One region of the Pelotomaculum schinkii genome, then DNA from elsewhere that is predicted to be linked to it. Evidence: a T-box and tRNA genes for the amino acid it is inferred to sense, from the RefSeq annotation. Region 1 holds a T-box; the other holds one or more tRNA genes.

Region 1 (9,110 bases):
AGCATGGGTAAAGCGCTGGCTTACGCGGCCGGGACATTCCAGGCGGAGCAAAGCCTCGCGATCCGTCTGGCGCATGACCTGGACGGAGCCGCTCCCCACGAGGCGCTGGTGATGGCGGGACAAATCGCAGAGCAAAAAGAGAAAGTAAGCGCTATCCTGGAGATCCTAAAATGCTGGTACCGCGACCTGCTGGTCTTTAAATTAACTGGAGAAACAGGGCTTTTATATCATTTAGACCATATTGATATCATGGAAAAGGAGGCGGGAAGCTTTGAAACCGGGCGTCTCTTGGAGATACTAGAAGAGATAGAAACTACCAGAAAAAAAATTGAGGCCAACGCCAATACCCGGTTGGCCCTGGATATACTATTTTTGCATCTGGCAGGAAGGGCTCCGGGCTTAACAACCGGAGTAGAGGAGGGAATCGTTTAGTGGAATTAATCGTGGTCGGTATTCGCTTTAAAAAGGCCGGTAAGATATACTATTTTGACCCCGGTGACCTCCCGCTGACCATGGGAGAAGGGGTAATTGTGGAAACTGCCAGAGGTGTCGAGTACGGGGACGTGGTGGCGGGCCCTTTGCAAGTTAATGAGGATGAAGTGGTGGCTCCGCTCAAAAAGGTAATCCGTAAAGCTACCGTTGAGGATTACCAGCAACTTGCCGCTAACAAAGAAAAAGAATGCAGGGCTTTCCAGGTGGGTCTGGAGAAGATTGCATTCCATAAGTTGCCTATGAAACTGGTGGGGGTTGAGCAGACCTTTGACGGTAACAAAATCATTTTTTATTTTACCGCGGAAGGGCGTATTGACTTTCGTGAACTGGTAAAGGACCTGGCTGCGGTGTTCCGGACCAGGATTGAACTAAGGCAGATTGGGGTCCGGGACGAAGCCAAACTGGTGGGCGGGCTTGGCTGTTGCGGGCGTGAGCTCTGCTGCGCCACCTGGCTTTCCGATTTTGCTTCCGTCTCCATCAGGATGGCCAAGGAGCAAAATCTTTCCCTTAATCCCACCAAAATTTCCGGCATCTGCGGCAGGCTGATGTGCTGCCTGAAATACGAAAACGAGTCTTACGAGCATGCCAGAGGAGAATTTCCTGATCCCGGCAGCTGGGTTACTACCCCTGATGGGGAGGGTAAGGTAGTCGGTATAAATATATTTAAAAAGTACGTCAGTGTGGAACTGAAGGAAAGTAAAATCATCAAAGAATATCCCTGTGAAGAAATTGTATGTAAAGATGGCCAGGCCAAAATGTGCAAAGGCTATAAGAAAGAATGCCCCCGGCAATCAAACGAGGAGACAGTTTAGTGCAGGGCCTGTTCAAACGCATTAAAGAAATGGAAGCAAAACTACATTCCCTGCTTGCTGAAATGCAGGAATTGAAACATGAAATCCGGGAAGCGGATGAGGAAAACTCCCGGCTCAGGAATGAACTGGCCGCCTTTTACCGCGCGGATCTGGTAAACGGCGCGGCAAGTGAGGCTGAAGGCAAGTCCGGCGTAGCCTTTTCGAACCTCCTTGAACTGTACGACCAGGCGTTCCATATCTGCAACCTTTATTTCGGCCGCAGGAGGTCTGGAGAGTGCCTTTTTTGTATGGCCTTTTTGCGCAAGGAAGCGGAGCCCTCAACCGGCAAAAAGGTTGAAGAGAGCAACTCTTAATTTTCTAAAAGACAGCGTGGAAATATAATTCCACTGGCCTTATAATGTGGGTGCGCAGGATGTCTTTTGAGGAGCTTTTAAACCAGCCGGTGAGGTGAAACACTGTGACAGAAGGGCAAAAAGGGATGCTTTACCTGTGCGCGACGCCTATCGGCAACCTGGAGGACATTACGATGCGCGCCCTGCGGGTGTTGCGGGAGGTCGACCTGATTGCCGCGGAAGATACGCGTCACACCCGGAAACTTTTGAGCCGCTATGATATTCATACCGGGCTTACCAGCTACCACCGCCATAATATGCGCGCCAAGGGGCCGGTCCTATTGGACCTGCTACGCTCCGGCAAAAATATTGCCCTGGTTTCCGACGCCGGTATGCCGGGAGTGTCGGACCAGGGGTCGGAACTGGTCGGGTTAGCCCTGCGGGAAGGGTGTGGGGTTACTGCGATACCAGGGCCAAGCGCCGCTATTACAGCCCTGGTGGTCTCCGGCCTTCCTACGGAAAGCTTTATTTTTATTGGATTTTTACCAAGCTCCGCCAAAGCGAGGCGCGAAAAATTAAGGGAACTTCAGCCCCAACAGGGTACTCTTATTTTCTATGAGGCGCCGCACCGCTTGCGGGCGACATTGGCTGACCTGTATGAGGTCCTTGGCCACCGGGCGGCAGCGGCAGCCAGGGAACTGACCAAGCTGCATGAAGAAATTATCCGGGGTTCGCTGGCCGAACTAGTGGAGCATTTCAGGGAAAAGGAACCGCGAGGCGAGTTTACCCTGGTTGTTGACGGCGCCGGCGCCGAAAGCCCGGCAAAAAATGAGCCGGAGTGGCTTCACTTGAGTCCTGCCGATCATGTAGCCCTAATCGAGGCAAAAGGAGCCGGCCGCAAGGATGCCCTCAGGGAAGTTGCCCGTTTGCGTGGTATTTCCAGGCGGGAGGTCTACCAGGCGGTACTTGAGAAAGAAACTTGAGTAAAAAAATGAGAGACTTTCGTCCCTCTTATTACTGCAAATTACATTGCTTGAGCGTTTTCAATCATGGCCAGAGCACACTCACGGCATACCATTTTGCCGCGGTAGTGTTGGACATCCGAAGCGTTGCCGCAGAAGACGCAGGCCGGCTCGTACTTTTTCAAGATAATCTTCTCATTATCTACGTAGATTTCCAGAGGGTCTTTTTCGTCAATTCCCAGCGTCCGCCGCAATTCAATGGGAATGACCACTCTGCCGAGCTCGTCCACCTTTCTGACAATCCCTGTCGATTTCATGCTATCCCTCCTCTACAAAATTCGACATAATGTTTAAATTTCTTACAACTAAATGGTACCAACGATTCCAGTAAAAGTCAACACATTTATTTACTAATCAACTACTTTTTTTCCTGATTGTCGAAAACTTGACAAATCAGATTCCCTTGGATTAAAATCAGTTTGTTGGCTTTCTTAAATGCTTCAAAAAGGCTGAGAAGGGGAAGAGTAAGCTGGTATTAGTACCCGACAGAGAGCGGGGTTGGGTGGAAACCCGCGGGGAAAGGACGGCTGAACATGGCCCTGGAGCTGCGCGTCTGAACTTACAGTAGGTCGCGACGGGATTAGCGCCGTTACCAGGCTTGGGTATCGGGAACGATCTTCCCCGTACCTTGAAAGGCCGCTTCGTGAGAAGCCGGTAAAAAAGGGTGGTACCGCGGGTAATTAACACTCCGCCCCTTGGTAACAAGGAGGGAGTGTTTTTGTTTACTGAAACTTTTTCTGGTAAGAGGAGGTTGTGGCGTATTATCAAACTGTCGTAGGGCGTAGGTATATGTTAGTCTTGGGTCGTGGGACGTGAGACGTGGGTATATTCTGTATTCCTTATGTGTCAAAGATTTGTATGCGTGAACCAAAGAAGCACTTGTCGTACAAGCTCTTGTATTTATTCTGCCACAACTAAAAATTTTCCCTTCATGCTTAAATGGGTCGAGGGCGTAGGTATATACTGCATTCTTTCGGGTCTTTTTAGCTGCAACATTTTTCAGATTCAAGTATCAAACAAAAGAAGGCATTCTTTTTACGCCCTACGCCTTACGACTTACGACCAAAATAAGAAAAAAATAATGTCTACTTCGATAGCTTAAACAAAGGAGGAATAAGATTATGAGCAAGGGCACGTTTTACATTACTACCCCGATTTACTACCCCAGCGACAACCTGCATATCGGGCATGCTTATACCACGGTGGCTGCAGACACCATGAGCCGGTTCAAGAAGCTCACCGGGTGGGATACGTATTTTCTTACCGGCTCGGATGAACACGGCCAGAAGATTGAGCGGGCGGCCAAATCACGTGGTGAGACCCCTCAGGAATACGTTGATAAAATCGTAGCCGGCTTTAAGAGCCTGTGGGGTAGCCTGGAAGTGAGTTACGATGATTTTATTCGCACAACTGAACCGCGTCACAAAAAGGTGGTCTCCGAATTCTTTCAGAGATTATACGACCAGGGGGATATCTACAAGGCCAGCTACGAAGGCTGGTACTGTACACCCTGTGAAGCTTTTTGGGTGGAAAGCAGGCTGGAGGAGGGCAATTGTCCCGACTGCGGACGTCCGGTGGAACTGCTCCAGGAAGAAAGTTATTTTTTTAAGATTTCCAAGTACGCCGACCGCCTACTGCAGCACATAGAGGAGCACCCGGAGTTTATTCAGCCCACTTCACGGCGCAATGAAATGGTGAGTTTTATTAAGAGCGGTCTGGAGGACCTCTGTGTTTCAAGGACCACCTTTAACTGGGGTATTCCTGTTCCCTTCGACCCCAAGCATGTCATCTACGTCTGGGTGGACGCTTTGACCAACTATATCTCCGCGCTGGGTTACGGAACCGGCGACGATACCCTTTTTAAAAAATACTGGCCGGCCGATGTCCACCTGATGGGCAAGGACATTGTGCGTTTTCACAGCATCATCTGGCCGTGTCTCCTGATGGCTCTTGGACTCGAACTGCCCAAGCGGGTGGTGGGCCACGGCTGGCTGTTGCTCGATAGCGGTAAAATGTCCAAATCCAAAGGAAATGTGGTGGACCCGCTGGTTTTAATCGAAAAGTACGGGGTGGATGCCATCCGCTATTACCTGCTGCGCGAACTGCCCCCCGGCTCGGACGGTTCTTATAGCGAGGACGCTCTGGTAGAGCGGATCAACAAGGACCTGGCCAATGACCTGGGCAACCTGGTCAGCCGCTCCATCGCCATGATTGAAAAATATTTTCAGGGTGTGGTTGAAGCGCCCGGCGCCCCCGAAGGTCCGGATCAGGAATTGATCGACCTGGCCGAACAGACTCCGGTAAAAGTTGAAGAAGCAATGGACGCGCTGGACCTCTCCGGAGCCTTGAGCGCCTTATGGCGCCTGGTGGGACGCGCCAATAAGTACGTGGACGAGACGGCGCCCTGGGGCCTGGCCAAAGACCCGGCTCAGAGGCAGCGGCTGGCTACGGTCATGTACAACCTGGCCGAGTGCATTCGTTTTATCACCGTCATAGCGGCGCCCTACATGCCTCTACTGCCCCCGCGGGTCTGGTCCCAGTTGGGCCTGGCCGGCCGGGAGGACGTGCAAACCTGGGATTCCCTGGCCTGGGGGAAATTCCCCGCCGGGGTAAAAGTTAAGCGGGCCCAGGCTCTTTTCCCGCGGATTGAAGTATAAAAAGGACAGGATGATTGCCATGCTTTTGTTTGATACACATGCCCACATTGCTGAAGAGGAGTACGAACTCGACCGGGAGGAGGTATTGGAACGGGCGCGCGGCGCAGGGGTGGCCTATATCAACAACGTGGGCTACAACCTGGAATCCTCCCGGCGAGCCATAACACTGGCCGAAAATAATGACATGGTATATGCTTCCGTAGGGTTTCACCCGCACAATGCGATGGAAGCCGGGCCCGGCTACCTTGAGGAATTAAAGAACATGTCCGCCCACCCCAGGGTGGTGGCGCTGGGCGAGATTGGGCTGGATTACTACCGTGATCTTTCCCCCCGGGAAATGCAGCGCAAGGTTTTCCGGGAGCAGTTAATCCTGGCTCGCGAGCTGAGCTTGCCGGTAATCATTCATGACCGGGACGCGCACGGTGATCTCATGGATATCTTGCGCGAGTTGGGACTGGGCGCCGCCGGAGGTGTCATGCATTGCTACTCCGGCAGTTGGGAGATGGCGCAGGAATGCCTGTCCATGGGCTTTTATATTTCCATTGCCGGGCCGGTAACCTACCAGAATGCGTCCAGGTTGAAAGATGTAGCCGGCCGGGTTCCCATGGACCGCCTGCTGCTGGAAACAGATGCGCCCTACCTGACGCCGTCGCCGCACCGGGGCAAACGCAACGAACCCTCTTACATTGCTTTTACCGCGGCAGAGATTGCGACGCTTAAGGGAATAGATGTCGAAAAATTGGCGAAAACATGTACAGAAAATGGCAGGAGATTGTTCGGAATTGCTTGAATAAATAATAAGCCGGCGGCGCCGCATAGCATGAAAATACCAGCCGATGTAGGCGCCATTTCAATCGCACACGGCGCGCCAGCGCCGAATTTGTGGCAGCCAATGTTGCCTTTGTGCGAATGAATTCGCACCTACATCTTTGGGGTATCGCTTCGTATGCCGGACTCTTATGTTCAGGATAGAAAGATTTTTCTGTGAAGAAAGGAACGGGAGCTTATTATGCAAGAGCAAAAGAAACAAGGTTTAATCCTGGTCAACACGGGCAACGGCAAGGGAAAAACCACAGCTGCTCTTGGTATGGGCTTAAGAGCCTGGGGGCAGGGGATGAAGGTGCTGGTTCTCCAGTTCATCAAGGGTGGCTGGAAATACGGGGAACTGAAGGCGGTAGAAAAGCTTGGCCCAAATTTTGAAATAAGGCAGATGGGAGAAGGGTTCATCAAGGGAGCGGACGACCAGTCGCTTGACGAGCACCGACATGCCGCCGGGGAGGCGCTTGAGGCCGCCAGGGCTGAATTTTCAAAGGCAAATTACGACCTGATCATTCTGGATGAGATCCTGTACGCCATCCATTACGGGCTGGTAGCTCAGAGTGACGTTCTGGCCCTTTTAGACGCCAAGCCGGAAAGTTTGCACGTGGTCCTGACCGGACGCAATGCTTCTCCCGAAATTATCGCTAAGGCAGACCTGGTCACTGAGATGCGGGAAATTAAACATCCCTTTACCCGGGGGATTCCCGCCCAGAAGGGGATAGAATTTTAATGGAGAGCTGCTTGGCTGTTGACGGCAGTACTTGAAGAAAGGAACGGTTGAGATGCGCCAGGTACCTGTGGTTTTGGCATGGTTGGTCAACGCTTTTGAAAACAGCAGCGAGTATTCCGAGTATTACCTGGATCTGCAGACAGGAAAACATTACTTTTACGCGCCTATGGACTTCCCTGAACACGAAGAAAAAGTTAAGAAAATGGACAGCCAGCCGGAAAACTTTGCGAGGCTCCCCAAGCTGGATAAGGAACTGGACATAAAAATCAAACAGGATTTCATTGATACCCTTGATGCCCCCCTGGTGAAGGAAATCCTGGCCAAGGCGCTGGCTGCGGATGTGGATTTCAGAAAAGCCCTGATGGAGGATGATTACGAGGAAACACGCAGAGAGTGGTATAAGTATCAGAATGACAGGTATGCTGTCTTTTTAAAAGAATGGTTTAAGGCCAAAGGGATTGAGCTGGTTGAGGCCGAAGTCCCCGGCAAAAATGATCCCTGCGGTGTCAACAAACGATTATAGATATGCCTTTGGGTCAGTCGCAGGGCGTAAGGCGTAAAAAGATTACTCTTAACGTTGACCTTTTACGATTTAAATATGACCTATAAGGAATGCAGTATATACTTACGCCCTACGCCTTACGACATCTTATAAAGCAAACCCGGAGTATCCGCCCCGGGTTTTTCTTATGCTCCCAGCTTTTTTGTCAGGCTATCTCAATGACATCGCCAAGGTAGGCGCTGCGGACCTTGGGGTTCTCCCGCAGCTCGGCGGCAGGGCCGGCCAGCATGACCCTTCCGGTTTCCAGCACATAGGCCCTGTGGGCTATTTGAAGCGCCATGAATGCGTTTTGCTCGACCAGCAGGATAGTTGTCCCCAGTTGGTTAATCTCCACGATTATTTTAAAAATATCCTCGGCCAGGATGGGGGAAAGCCCCATGGAAGGCTCGTCCAGGATCAGAAGCTTGGGTTGGCACATCAACCCGCGTCCCATGGCCAGCATCTGCTGCTCGCCGCCCGAGAGGGTGCCGGCTAACTGCTTTTCCCGTTCTTTAAGGCGCGGGAAACGTTGAAATACATTATCGAGGCTGCCTGCAATTTCAGCGCGGTCAGTCCTGGTATAAGCGCCCATGATCAGGTTCTCGCACACAGTCAGGTCGGGAAAGATTTTTCTTCCCTCCGGTACGTGGGCCAGGCCCATCTGGACAATCTTATGCGCGGGAGCTTTGGTAATGTCGTTACCGCCAAACTTAACGGAGCCGGACTTGGGCCGCAAGAGGCCGGAAATGGTCCTTAAGGTCGTGGATTTACCGGCGCCGTTGGCGCCGATCAGGGTCACGATTTCTCCTTCCTTGACTTCGAAGGAAATACCGTGCAGCGCCTGGATGGCTCCGTAAAAGACTTGAATATTATCTACAGACAGCATCAGGCTACCGTCACCCCCTTGCCCAGATAAGCCTCCAAAACTTTCGGGTTATTGCGGATCTCTTCGGGCAGTCCTTCGGCGATAATCTCTCCGAAGTCGAGCACTACCAGCCGGTCGCATACGTTCATGACCACGTTCATCTGGTGTTCGATTAAAAGAATGGTAATTTTGAAATGGTTTCTAATGAACCTTATCAGTTCTACCAGGGTACCGACCTCGGAGGGGTTCATACCGGCTGCCGGTTCATCCAAAAGCAGGACTTTCGGTTCTCCGGCCAGAGCGCGGGCGATTTCCAGGCGGCGCTGGTCTCCGTAGGGCAGGCTGGCTGCCTTTAATTCAGCCCTCCCGTCCAGGTTCATGGCCTTCAAAAGCTCATATGACAGCTCGGTGATGCGTGCCTCTTCAGCTGCATACCGTGGTGTGTGCAGAAAAGCGTCTATCACACCATATTTCACCCGGGGATGAAAGACGGTGCGAACGTTGTCCAGGACTGTGCATTCCTTGAAAATACGGATATTCTGGAAGGTCCGCGCGATGCCCAGTTGCGTAATTTTAAAGGGCTTTATACCCAATATGCTCTTGCTTACGAAGTTAATGGAGCCGGAGGTAACCGGATAAATTCCGGTAATCAAGTTGAATATGGTTGTTTTGCCTGCCCCGTTAGGACCGATTAACCCTACAACTTCATTATCTTCAAGCGTCAGATCAAAGTTGGAGACAGCCCGCAAGCCGCCAAAACTTTTACTTAAACCTTCAATTTCCAAGACCGGCATGAGGACCCTCCTCTCCTTTTATTACAGGTGTTTTTAGCCTGGGTGG
Region 2 (9,110 bases), 200 kb from region 1:
CCCTGGAAAGCGTCTCCTGGATGTTATTGTCCCCGTCGAACAACTCTGTAATCATGACGTTGGAACTGTAGCCCAAGGCCCGGATCAGGACCGTGGCAGGGACCTTCCTGGTACGGTCGATCCTTACAAAAATGTGGTCGTTCACGTCTGTCTCAAACTCCAACCAGGCGCCGCGGTTGGGTATAATAGTGGCGGTAAACAGCTTCTTGCCGCTGGGGTCGATGGACTCGGCGTAATACACACCGGGAGAGCGGACCAACTGGCTCACGATAACTCTTTCCGCCCCGTTAATGATAAAGGTGCCCTTTTCAGTCATCAGGGGAAAATCCCCCATGAAAACTTCCTGCTCCTTGACCTCCCCTGTTTCCTTGTTGATCAGCCTGACTTTGACCCGCAGGGGAGCAGCGTAGGTTACGTCTCTTTCCTTGCATTCCTCTACAGAGTATTTAGGCTCACCCAGGGTGTAGTCCAGGAATTCCAAAACCAGGTTTCCGGTAAAGTCCTGGATCGGGGAAATGTCCTGAAAAACCTCCCGCAGGCCCTCCTTCAAAAACCAGCTGTAAGAATTGCGCTGGACCTCAATCAGGTTGGGAAGCTCCAGCACTTCCTTCAATTTGCCAAAGCTATAGCGTACCCCGGGCCCGACTTTTTCCGCATAAGCCATCGCGCGCACCACACCCCCGTATATTTATGGACAGGATAAACTTATGTTTACTAATCCAGACAATGCAAAAGCAAGGCTTTGTAATCTGACAATACCTCGCTTTTGATACATTATGACTATCTAAAATATTATTTCCAGGATACAACCTGGTAATACATTTAATTCCATATATAAGCAACAAAAAGTATAACCGTACTGTGGTGACATTTTATAATGATAGCACATTAAGCCTGAATTGTCAAAAGATATATTGGAGAAATTAAAAAATTTTGGTGGGATTTTAAGCTGGATGTGCGAATGAAATTGCACCTGCAGTTGAGCAATATTGTAGCAGCCAAAATGTTTTCAGGGTAGTTGCTCACGCCGCTATCGCGACGCCACGTATCATGAAAACACCAGCCGATGTAGGTGGTACACGGCGCGCCAGCGCAGAACTTGTGGCAGCCCATGTTGCATTTGTGCGAATGAATTCGCACCTACATTTTCAGAGCAGTTGTCCATGCCGACGGCTGCAGCCTGCAGAGGCGAGGCCTGTCCAGGAGAAAATACCGGCCGGACGGCTCCAATCAGCAGTCCGGCCGTCTCTGAATTCTTATTTAATATCCACGGATGCGCCCACGTCGGTAAGTTTGGCCTTGATAGCTTCGGCTTCTTCCTTGGAGATTTTTTCTTTAACCGGCTTGGGTGCGCCGTCAACCAGATCTTTGGCTTCTTTCAAACCAAGGGCGGTGATTTCCCGGACAACCTTGATCACGTTGACCTTCTTGTCGCCTACGGCGGTGAGAATGACGTCAAATTCGGTCTGTTCTTCTACCGCTGCCGGCGCGGCGGCAGCGCCCGGGGCGGCGGCCACGGCCACGGGGGCGGCGGCGCTTACGCCGAATTCCTCTTCAAAAGCTTTGACCAGTTCGGCCAGTTCCAGAACGGTCATACCCTTAACGGCTTCGAGAATCTCTTGGACTTTAGACATATTTTTGTAAACCTCCTGAAATTTTAATGTATATGTTCATGCTACGCTTCGCCGGCCCGCTGCTTGCGAACAGCTTCCAGGGCATAGACGAAACTGCGCAGGGTCCCCTGCAGGACTCCTGCAAAACCGTAGAGCGGGGCTTGCATACTGCCCAGCACCTTGGCCAGAAGCACTTCCCGTGAGGGCAGGTCGGCCAGTTCCTTGACAGCCTTGGCGTCAATCACCTTACCATCCAGCACTCCAGCCTTGATCTCCATCTTTTTGGCTTCACGGATAAAATCTGCCAACACTTTGGCGGGGGCAACCGGGTCACTGCTGAAGGCAATCCCAACCGGACCTTCCAGAAATGGCTCCAGGGCATCCAGTCCCTGTTTTTTCACCACCAGACCCACCAGAGTGTTTTTGGCCACTTTAAATTCACAGCCGGCTTCACGCAGACGGCGGCGAAGGCGTGTCGCTTCAGCCACGTTCAACCCGCGGTAGTCCGCCAGGATGGCAACCTTGGCACTATCAAATTTTTCCTTTAACTCTTCAATGATGACTTCCTTTTCAGCTTTGCTAATAGGCACTTTTCTAAAAACACCTCCTTTCATGGGACGTGAGATGTGAGACGTTAGACGTGGGTATATACTGCATTTCTCTGGGGTCAAAGGAAGCAGGGGGACGGTTCTTTTGCTTCCTTTTTCTAAAAATAGACGCAGTCGCCGCAGTCGCAGGCTGTAAAGCATAGGAGATAAGTAAGATTGATTAGTATGCATCGTTTGGCAGATCGAGTTACGCCTTACGCCTGACCATCGAGGAATGCTGGGAAGCAAGAGAACCGTCCCTCTGCTTCCGTAGTGGGTTACTGGATGTCGGAACCTAGTATCTCTTTAAGGCTCTTAACCCCATCGCATGATTCCCAAAAGGAATGCATGCATACCCACGTCTCACGTCCCACGACTAAATAGGGCCTCTGCAGACACACACAGAGGCCCTTCGTTTCTCCAAACGATAGGTTTAAGTCAGGCCTCGGCTGGCGGCGGTGAGCCATTATGCTAAGCACCAGCGGTCTACAGCTTTTATGTTGTAATTTATATTGGGCACGCTTTAAGCGGTTATTTTCTGAGTATTAACCTTCACGCCGGGTCCCATTGTAGACGATACCGAAATGCCTTTGAGGTACTGTCCTTTGGCGGCGGCAGGCTTGGCGCGGATCAGGGTGTCAATCAAGGTGCGCAGGTTTTCCAGCAGCTTATCCGTGTCAAAGGAAACCTTGCCGATGGGGGCGTGAATGTTGCCGGCTTTATCTACCCGGTATTCAATTTTCCCCGCCTTGACTTCCTGTACCGCCCTTACTATATCAAAAGTAACCGTGCCGGTCTTGGGGTTGGGCATCAGGCCGCGGGGACCCAGGATCCGTCCCAATTTACCGACGTTACCCATCATATCGGGGGTAGCGATGGCCACATCGAACCCCAGCCAACCCTCTTGCTGAATTTTGGCCACCATGTCCTCGGCTCCGACAAAGTCAGCGCCGGCATCTTCAGCTTCCTTAGCTTTATCACCCTTGGCAAATACCAGCACAGTCCTGGTCTTACCAGTGCCGTGAGGCAGTACAACAGCGCCCCTCACCTGCTGGTCGGCGTGACGGGGATCGACTCCCAGCCTTACCGCTACTTCAACGGTTTCGTCAAATTTACCTGGAGCTATTTTCTTTACCAAAGCGAGCGCCTCGGCAGCTTCATAAACGACGCTGCGGTCAAGCTGCTTGGCGGCTTCCGTATACTTCTTGCCGTGTTTCGGCATGCTTCCAACCTCCTTGTGGTGTTAACGGAAACGCTTCCTCCCACCTTATTATCCCTCAATGATGTCAATACCCATACTGCGGGCTGTGCCCTCAACCATCCTCATTGCAGCTTCAATATCGGCCGCATTCAGATCGGGCATTTTGAGCTCGGCAATTTCGCGCACCTTGGCGCGGGGAAGCTTGGCTACCTTTTTCTTGTTGGGTTCCCCGGACGCAGTTTCCAGACCTGCTGCTTTCTTGAGCAGTACCGCGGCAGGCGGGGTTTTGGTGACAAAGGTAAAGGAACGGTCTTCATAAACGGTGATTTCCACCGGGATAATCAGGCCGGCCTGAGCGGCAGTGCGCTCATTGTATTCCTTGACAAAAGCCATAATATTAACCCCATGCTGGCCCAGAGCCGGACCCACCGGAGGAGCTGGAGTCGCTTTTCCTGCCGGAACCTGAAGCTTGACGATGGCTGATACTCTTTTTGCCATTAGCTGTCACACCTCCTTTCGAAAGACGTGGATAATGGGTCGTGAGACGTGGGACGTGAGTCATGAGTATGCATGTATTCCTTGTAAGCCATGCTGTATATTCATGATAATAATGCATTACCCCGGAACGGGCGTAAGCCGTAGGGCGTAAGCCGTATTTTATGCTGTATCCCCAAGGTCGGGCATAGGGCATAAGGCGTAAAGCGTATTGTATACCGTATTCCTTCGGGGTCAAAGATTTGTGCGAATGAATTCGCACCTGCATTGCCGGGTGTCTTGAGTTTGCTTTTAGGAGATTTTTTCTACCTGGGTGAAGTCGAGTTCAATCGGGGTTTCACGCCCAAACATGGATATGATAACACGTATTTTAGCCTTCTCCACGTTGATATCGTCAATTGCGCCGATAAAGTTCTCAAACGGACCGCTAATCACGCGGACGTTCTCACCCATGCTGAAATTAACGCGGGTCCGGATTTCCTCCCCGCCCAACTGCCGGATAATCTGCCTGGCCTCACCCTCGTCCAGCGGGATCGGCTTCGAGCCGGAGCCGACAAAGCCGGTAACACCGGGAGTATTACGGACAACATACCAGGAGTCATCGGTCATAAACATTTCCACAAGGACATAGCCAGGGAAGATCTTACGCTTGGAGATCTTTTTCTTGCCGTCCTTCATTTCAATTTCGTCTTCCATCGGGACCAGAATACGAAAGATTTTTTCCTCCATATTCATGGACTCAATACGCTTTTCAAGGTTGGCTTTTACTTTGTTCTCATAGCCGGAATAGGTATGAACAACATACCACAACTTCTCCATAAAATACAAGGGACCCATTTGGTAATGTTAGGTCCCTCACCCCCTCAGCAGATAATATCTTTAAAGAAGAAAATTGAGCACAAAACTCAATGCTGAGTCGAAGAGCCAGATCAGGACTCCAACTGCCACAACTGCTACTACAACAACTGAGGTGTATATGATTATCTCCCGGCGATTAGGCCAGTGCACCTTTTTGAGCTCGTTAAGCGTTCCCTTAAAAAACTTCTGCACCTGCTCGAGACGATTGACCTGCTCCTTTTTAGCCGGCAAGTCTTTCTTGGCGGGAGGCTCTTTTTTGGCGATCTCTTTTTTTTCTTTGTTCAAGACGATATCTCTTTTGGCTATATCCTTCCCGGATGTATCCTTTCTGTCCAGACCATCCCGCTTAACTGTGTCTTTTTTTGCCTGATCCTTTTTATTGCTGCTGTCCTGCTTCTTCGTAACAGCCATTTTTGCCACGTCCTTATTTTTTTTAAAAAATGTCCCAACACGAGCTATACCTGCGTTGTTCATCCCCGTGGAAAGCGGCTTGTCATGTTGTTACCTGGTCTCCTTGTGCAGGGTATGGGTTTGGCAGAACTTGCAGTATTTTTTCATTTCGATACGGTTAGGGTCATTTTTCTTATTTTTCGCGGTTGTGTAATTGCGACGTTTGCACTCGCTGCAGGCCAATGCAACACCTACTCTCAACGATGCCACCTCCCCCAAAACCAAAAAAAAAATTTATATGCCTTTTTTGTGAATACCTTATCAAATTTAACACAATTAAATATGGATGTCAATAGTTTCCCTGTACGGGAATTGAATAGTAGGGTAGGTATTGCAGGTATAGTTTTATTTTAACAAACTTCCTGCCTTTTTATACCACCCAATGGGACGTGAGTTGAGTCGTGAGACGTGGGACGTGAGTATATACTGCATTCCTTTTGGGTCGGACGTAAACCGTGCTGTATGCTGTATTCCCGAAGGTCGGGCGTAGGCCATACGGCGTAGGGCGTATTGTATACTGCATTTCTCTTGGGTCTAAGAATTGGGCGAATGAATTCGCACCTACATTTTTGGTCGTGAGTCGTGGGACGTGGGACGTGAGTATATTTTGCATTCCTTTTAGTTTAAGATTTGACACTTCCCAAAATGTAGGCGCCATTTCAATCGCACAACGGCGCGTCAGCGCCGCACTTGGACATCTAATGGTCGTGGGTCGTGGGACGTGAGACTTGGGTATATGCTGCATTCCTTTGGGGTCAAAGATATATAGGACAATGCATTCACGTCTGTCACACGTTCACTTACCGTATCGGTTACTCTCTGACGCCTGTTACAACGCCGGCGCCCACGGTGCGGCCGCCTTCACGGATGGCGAAGCGCAGTCCTTCTTCGATGGCGATCGGGGTGATCAGGTCAATGGAGATCTTGACGTTGTCCCCGGGCATTACCATCTCGACACCTTCGGGCAGGTGCGCCACGCCGGTCACGTCGGTGGTACGGAAGTAGAACTGGGGACGGTAGCCGTTAAAAAACGGGGTGTGCCGCCCGCCTTCTTCTTTGGTCAGGACGTATACTTCAGCGTTGAATTTCGTGTGCGGCTTGATGCTGCCGGGCTTGGCCAGCACCTGGCCCCGCTCGATCTCTTTGCGGTCCACGCCCCGCAACAGGCAGCCGATGTTGTCGCCGGCCTGGCCGCTGTCCAAAAGCTTCCTGAACATCTCAACCCCGGTTACGACGGTCTTGCGCGGCTTCTCGGTGAAACCTACGATCTCCACTTCTTCCTGCACCTTAATCTGGCCGCGCTCTACACGCCCGGTGGCCACGGTGCCGCGCCCGGTAATCGTGAACACGTCTTCCACCGGCATCAGGAAGGGCTTGTCAATGGCCCGCTGCGGCGTCGGTATATAGGAGTCCACCGCGTCCATCAGTTCCCAGATCGATTTGCACCACTGGCAGTCTCTCTTGCCGCAGGCGCATTCCATGGCTTTTAATGCGGAGCCGCTGATAATCGGGGTATCGTCGCCGGGAAATTCGTAGGAAGAAAGCAGTTCGCGCACTTCCATGTCTACCAGTTCCAACAGCTCGGGGTCGTCAACCTGGTCGGCTTTGTTCAGATAGACAACGATGTAGGGAACGCCGACCTGGCGGGACAGCAGAATGTGCTCGCGGGTCTGGGGCATGGGGCCGTCGGCGGCGGATACGACCAGGATCGATCCGTCCATCTGGGCGGCGCCGGTGATCATGTTCTTGATGTAGTCGGCGTGGCCCGGGCAGTCAACGTGGGCATAGTGCCGTTTTTCTGTTTCGTATTCTACGTGGGCGGTGTTGATCGTGATGCCACGGGCGCGCTCTTCAGGAGCGTTGTCGATTTCATCGTACTTCTTGACTGACGCGCCGCCTACGGTTGACAGCACCATGGTGATGGCGGCGGTAAGTGTGGTCTTGCCGTGGTCTACGTGGCCGATGGTTCCGATATTAACGTGGGGTTTGGTGCGTTCGTACTTTTGCTTTGCCATTGGTCTTTTAAACCTCCTTACACATTCACAACCAGTAATTTACATGATTTTAAATTATTCCCACACCTGTTTAAACTTATACCATACTGTGGAAAACGATAATTAATTCTGCGTTATGGGCAAAAATCCTCCCCGCACAGAAAAATAAAGACAGGTGATTATTATCATCACCCGCCTGTTATCTGCATGGTAGCGGCGCAGGGACTTGAACCCCGGACACCACGGGTATGAACCGTGTGCTCTAACCAGCTGAGCTACGCCGCCATATTCGGTTGCCAGTCGTCGGAGGCCGGATGTCTGATTTCTGACGTCTGACCTCTGAATTTGGAGCCGCTAACCGGGATTGAACCGGTGACCTCATCCTTACCAAGGATGCGCTCTACCTACTGAGCTATAGCGGCATTATAAAAGGGGCCTTGAACACGGTAACTTACCGGCCCCGCAGAATATAGAGTAGCATATCATCGCGACATTTGTCAAGCAAGGTTTCTCTGGTGATGCTGTCAAGTTAAAGTGGGTCGTATCCGATAATTTCCAATGCAACTCAACCAGGTTATAAATTTGACACGATATAGATTGCAAAAAATTTAAAACACGGTGGCGGCGGCCTTGACTGCCACCCCCACGCATGGTCTGATAAAACATGCCGACGGGGTGGCTCCGGGAACATGTCTACAAAGATAGCGAACCCGTCGTTTCTCCCATTATACCATGCGTGTGGCCCCCGGCAGTCAAGGCTACCCTGACGGCGCCGCCCAAAAAAAGCCTCAGGGATTCACCAAAAACATGTCTAAAAAATCCAATCTAAAGTGAGACGGCTAATTAGTAATGCCAGTTCCCGGCTTTTCTGATTGGGTCCATAAGCTGCCGGCAAGGATGCCCGTACCCAATCCCCAGGATCTTTTGCAGCCAGGCCATCTGTTTGTCTTCTGGCCCAATAGCCGTCCTGAACTCGTACCGGCTCACTCTCTGGAGTAGGCGGCCCTGGCAGGCGAAGAATATCTATAAGATTACCGTTTCTTTTTGCACAACGAACATGGGCGAGATTGTCAGATCCGTTTACCGACCAGGAAGCCCCCTGATGTTTAAACCGACGGGCAATGGTATGCCCCACATTGGGTTCGATAACTCCCAATCCCCGGGCCGGGGAAGGGCAGGGACGGTTTCTTTCCCGCCAGTCGGTAATCCCTTCCCAAACGCTATTGATTAGGCTTTGGAAAGCTCTTAGTTTTTCTTTTCTGGTTTCGTTTGGTTCTTCAATGATCAACGTCCTTAAAAACATATTGAAAGCGGCCCGGCTGTTCGTGTCGTTCGTATAGAGGATTTTCTCGAGTTTTTTTCTGTGCTGGGGGTTAAACAGGCTAATAAGATCCCTTTTTAAGTGGAACCGGCAGTATTGATATTCGGCCCCTAAAAGATCGGCTCCTTCCCGGATCCAGTCGGCTCCGTCCCCGGCAATAATTTTTCTTGGGCAGCCGTCAAGATCGTAGAGCCGGCTTAAACGCCGTTCTAAGGCGCCCCAAAATTCTTCTCCTTTTCCGTGGTAAATGAAGTAAGTGGGGTTGATCAGTTTTGCTCTGCCATTCGGACCTTCTTCCCACCCTTCATAAACTACCGCTGTTTTTAACTCAAAGCGTCTCTGCTCACTTCTTTTGTGCCGGCGCTGTTGTTTGATCATCGCTCCGTCTACTTCGACAACCAATAAAGGGACAACACGGATACCGGTACCGTCTAAGCCAGTTTCCCCATCCCATTTCTTGAGGTGTTCACCGGCTACTTGGACATCCCGATGGATGGTCTCGTGGCTGATGCTCACCCCCAAAGTGGTCTTTAAGGTTTCTTTTGCCTTCCTGTAGGTTTGTTCGGCGGCAAGCATTACGGCTATTTCGCT

What was found. The T-box of region 1 lies ahead of metG (methionine--tRNA ligase). A T-box ahead of a tRNA ligase gene usually reads a tRNA of that ligase, here a tRNA-Met.
Region 2: it has a tRNA-Met gene. The T-box ahead of metG (methionine--tRNA ligase) is inferred to sense a tRNA for this amino acid. The anticodon was not compared.

Annotation. Positions count from the first base shown of each region.
Region 1 covers NZ_QFGA01000001.1:2,159,598-2,168,707, reverse strand. The annotation lists gene holB (DNA polymerase III subunit delta') at 1-432, shown strand, start outside; gene Psch_RS10080 (PSP1 domain-containing protein) at 432-1,304, shown strand; gene Psch_RS10075 (initiation-control protein YabA) at 1,304-1,657, shown strand; gene rsmI (16S rRNA (cytidine(1402)-2'-O)-methyltransferase) at 1,783-2,619, shown strand; gene Psch_RS10065 (AbrB/MazE/SpoVT family DNA-binding domain-containing protein) at 2,661-2,915, opposite strand; T-box leader at 3,101-3,357, shown strand; gene metG (methionine--tRNA ligase) at 3,780-5,315, shown strand; gene Psch_RS10055 (TatD family hydrolase) at 5,335-6,105, shown strand; gene cobO (cob(I)yrinic acid a,c-diamide adenosyltransferase) at 6,322-6,864, shown strand; gene Psch_RS10045 (UPF0158 family protein) at 6,917-7,387, shown strand; gene Psch_RS10040 (ABC transporter ATP-binding protein) at 7,572-8,291, opposite strand; gene Psch_RS10035 (ABC transporter ATP-binding protein) at 8,291-9,064, opposite strand; gene Psch_RS10030 (branched-chain amino acid ABC transporter permease) at 9,045-9,110, opposite strand, start outside.
Region 2 covers NZ_QFGA01000001.1:1,955,320-1,964,429, forward strand. The annotation lists gene rpoB (DNA-directed RNA polymerase subunit beta) at 1-664, opposite strand, end outside; gene rplL (50S ribosomal protein L7/L12) at 1,257-1,634, opposite strand; gene rplJ (50S ribosomal protein L10) at 1,676-2,203, opposite strand; ribosomal protein L10 leader region at 2,569-2,710, opposite strand; gene rplA (50S ribosomal protein L1) at 2,724-3,422, opposite strand; gene rplK (50S ribosomal protein L11) at 3,471-3,899, opposite strand; gene nusG (transcription termination/antitermination protein NusG) at 4,188-4,715, opposite strand; gene secE (preprotein translocase subunit SecE) at 4,776-5,165, opposite strand; gene rpmG (50S ribosomal protein L33) at 5,256-5,405, opposite strand; gene tuf (elongation factor Tu) at 6,017-7,219, opposite strand; tRNA gene Psch_RS09130 (tRNA-Met) at 7,407-7,483, opposite strand; tRNA gene Psch_RS09135 (tRNA-Thr) at 7,545-7,620, opposite strand; gene Psch_RS09140 (ISLre2 family transposase) at 8,010-9,110, opposite strand, start outside.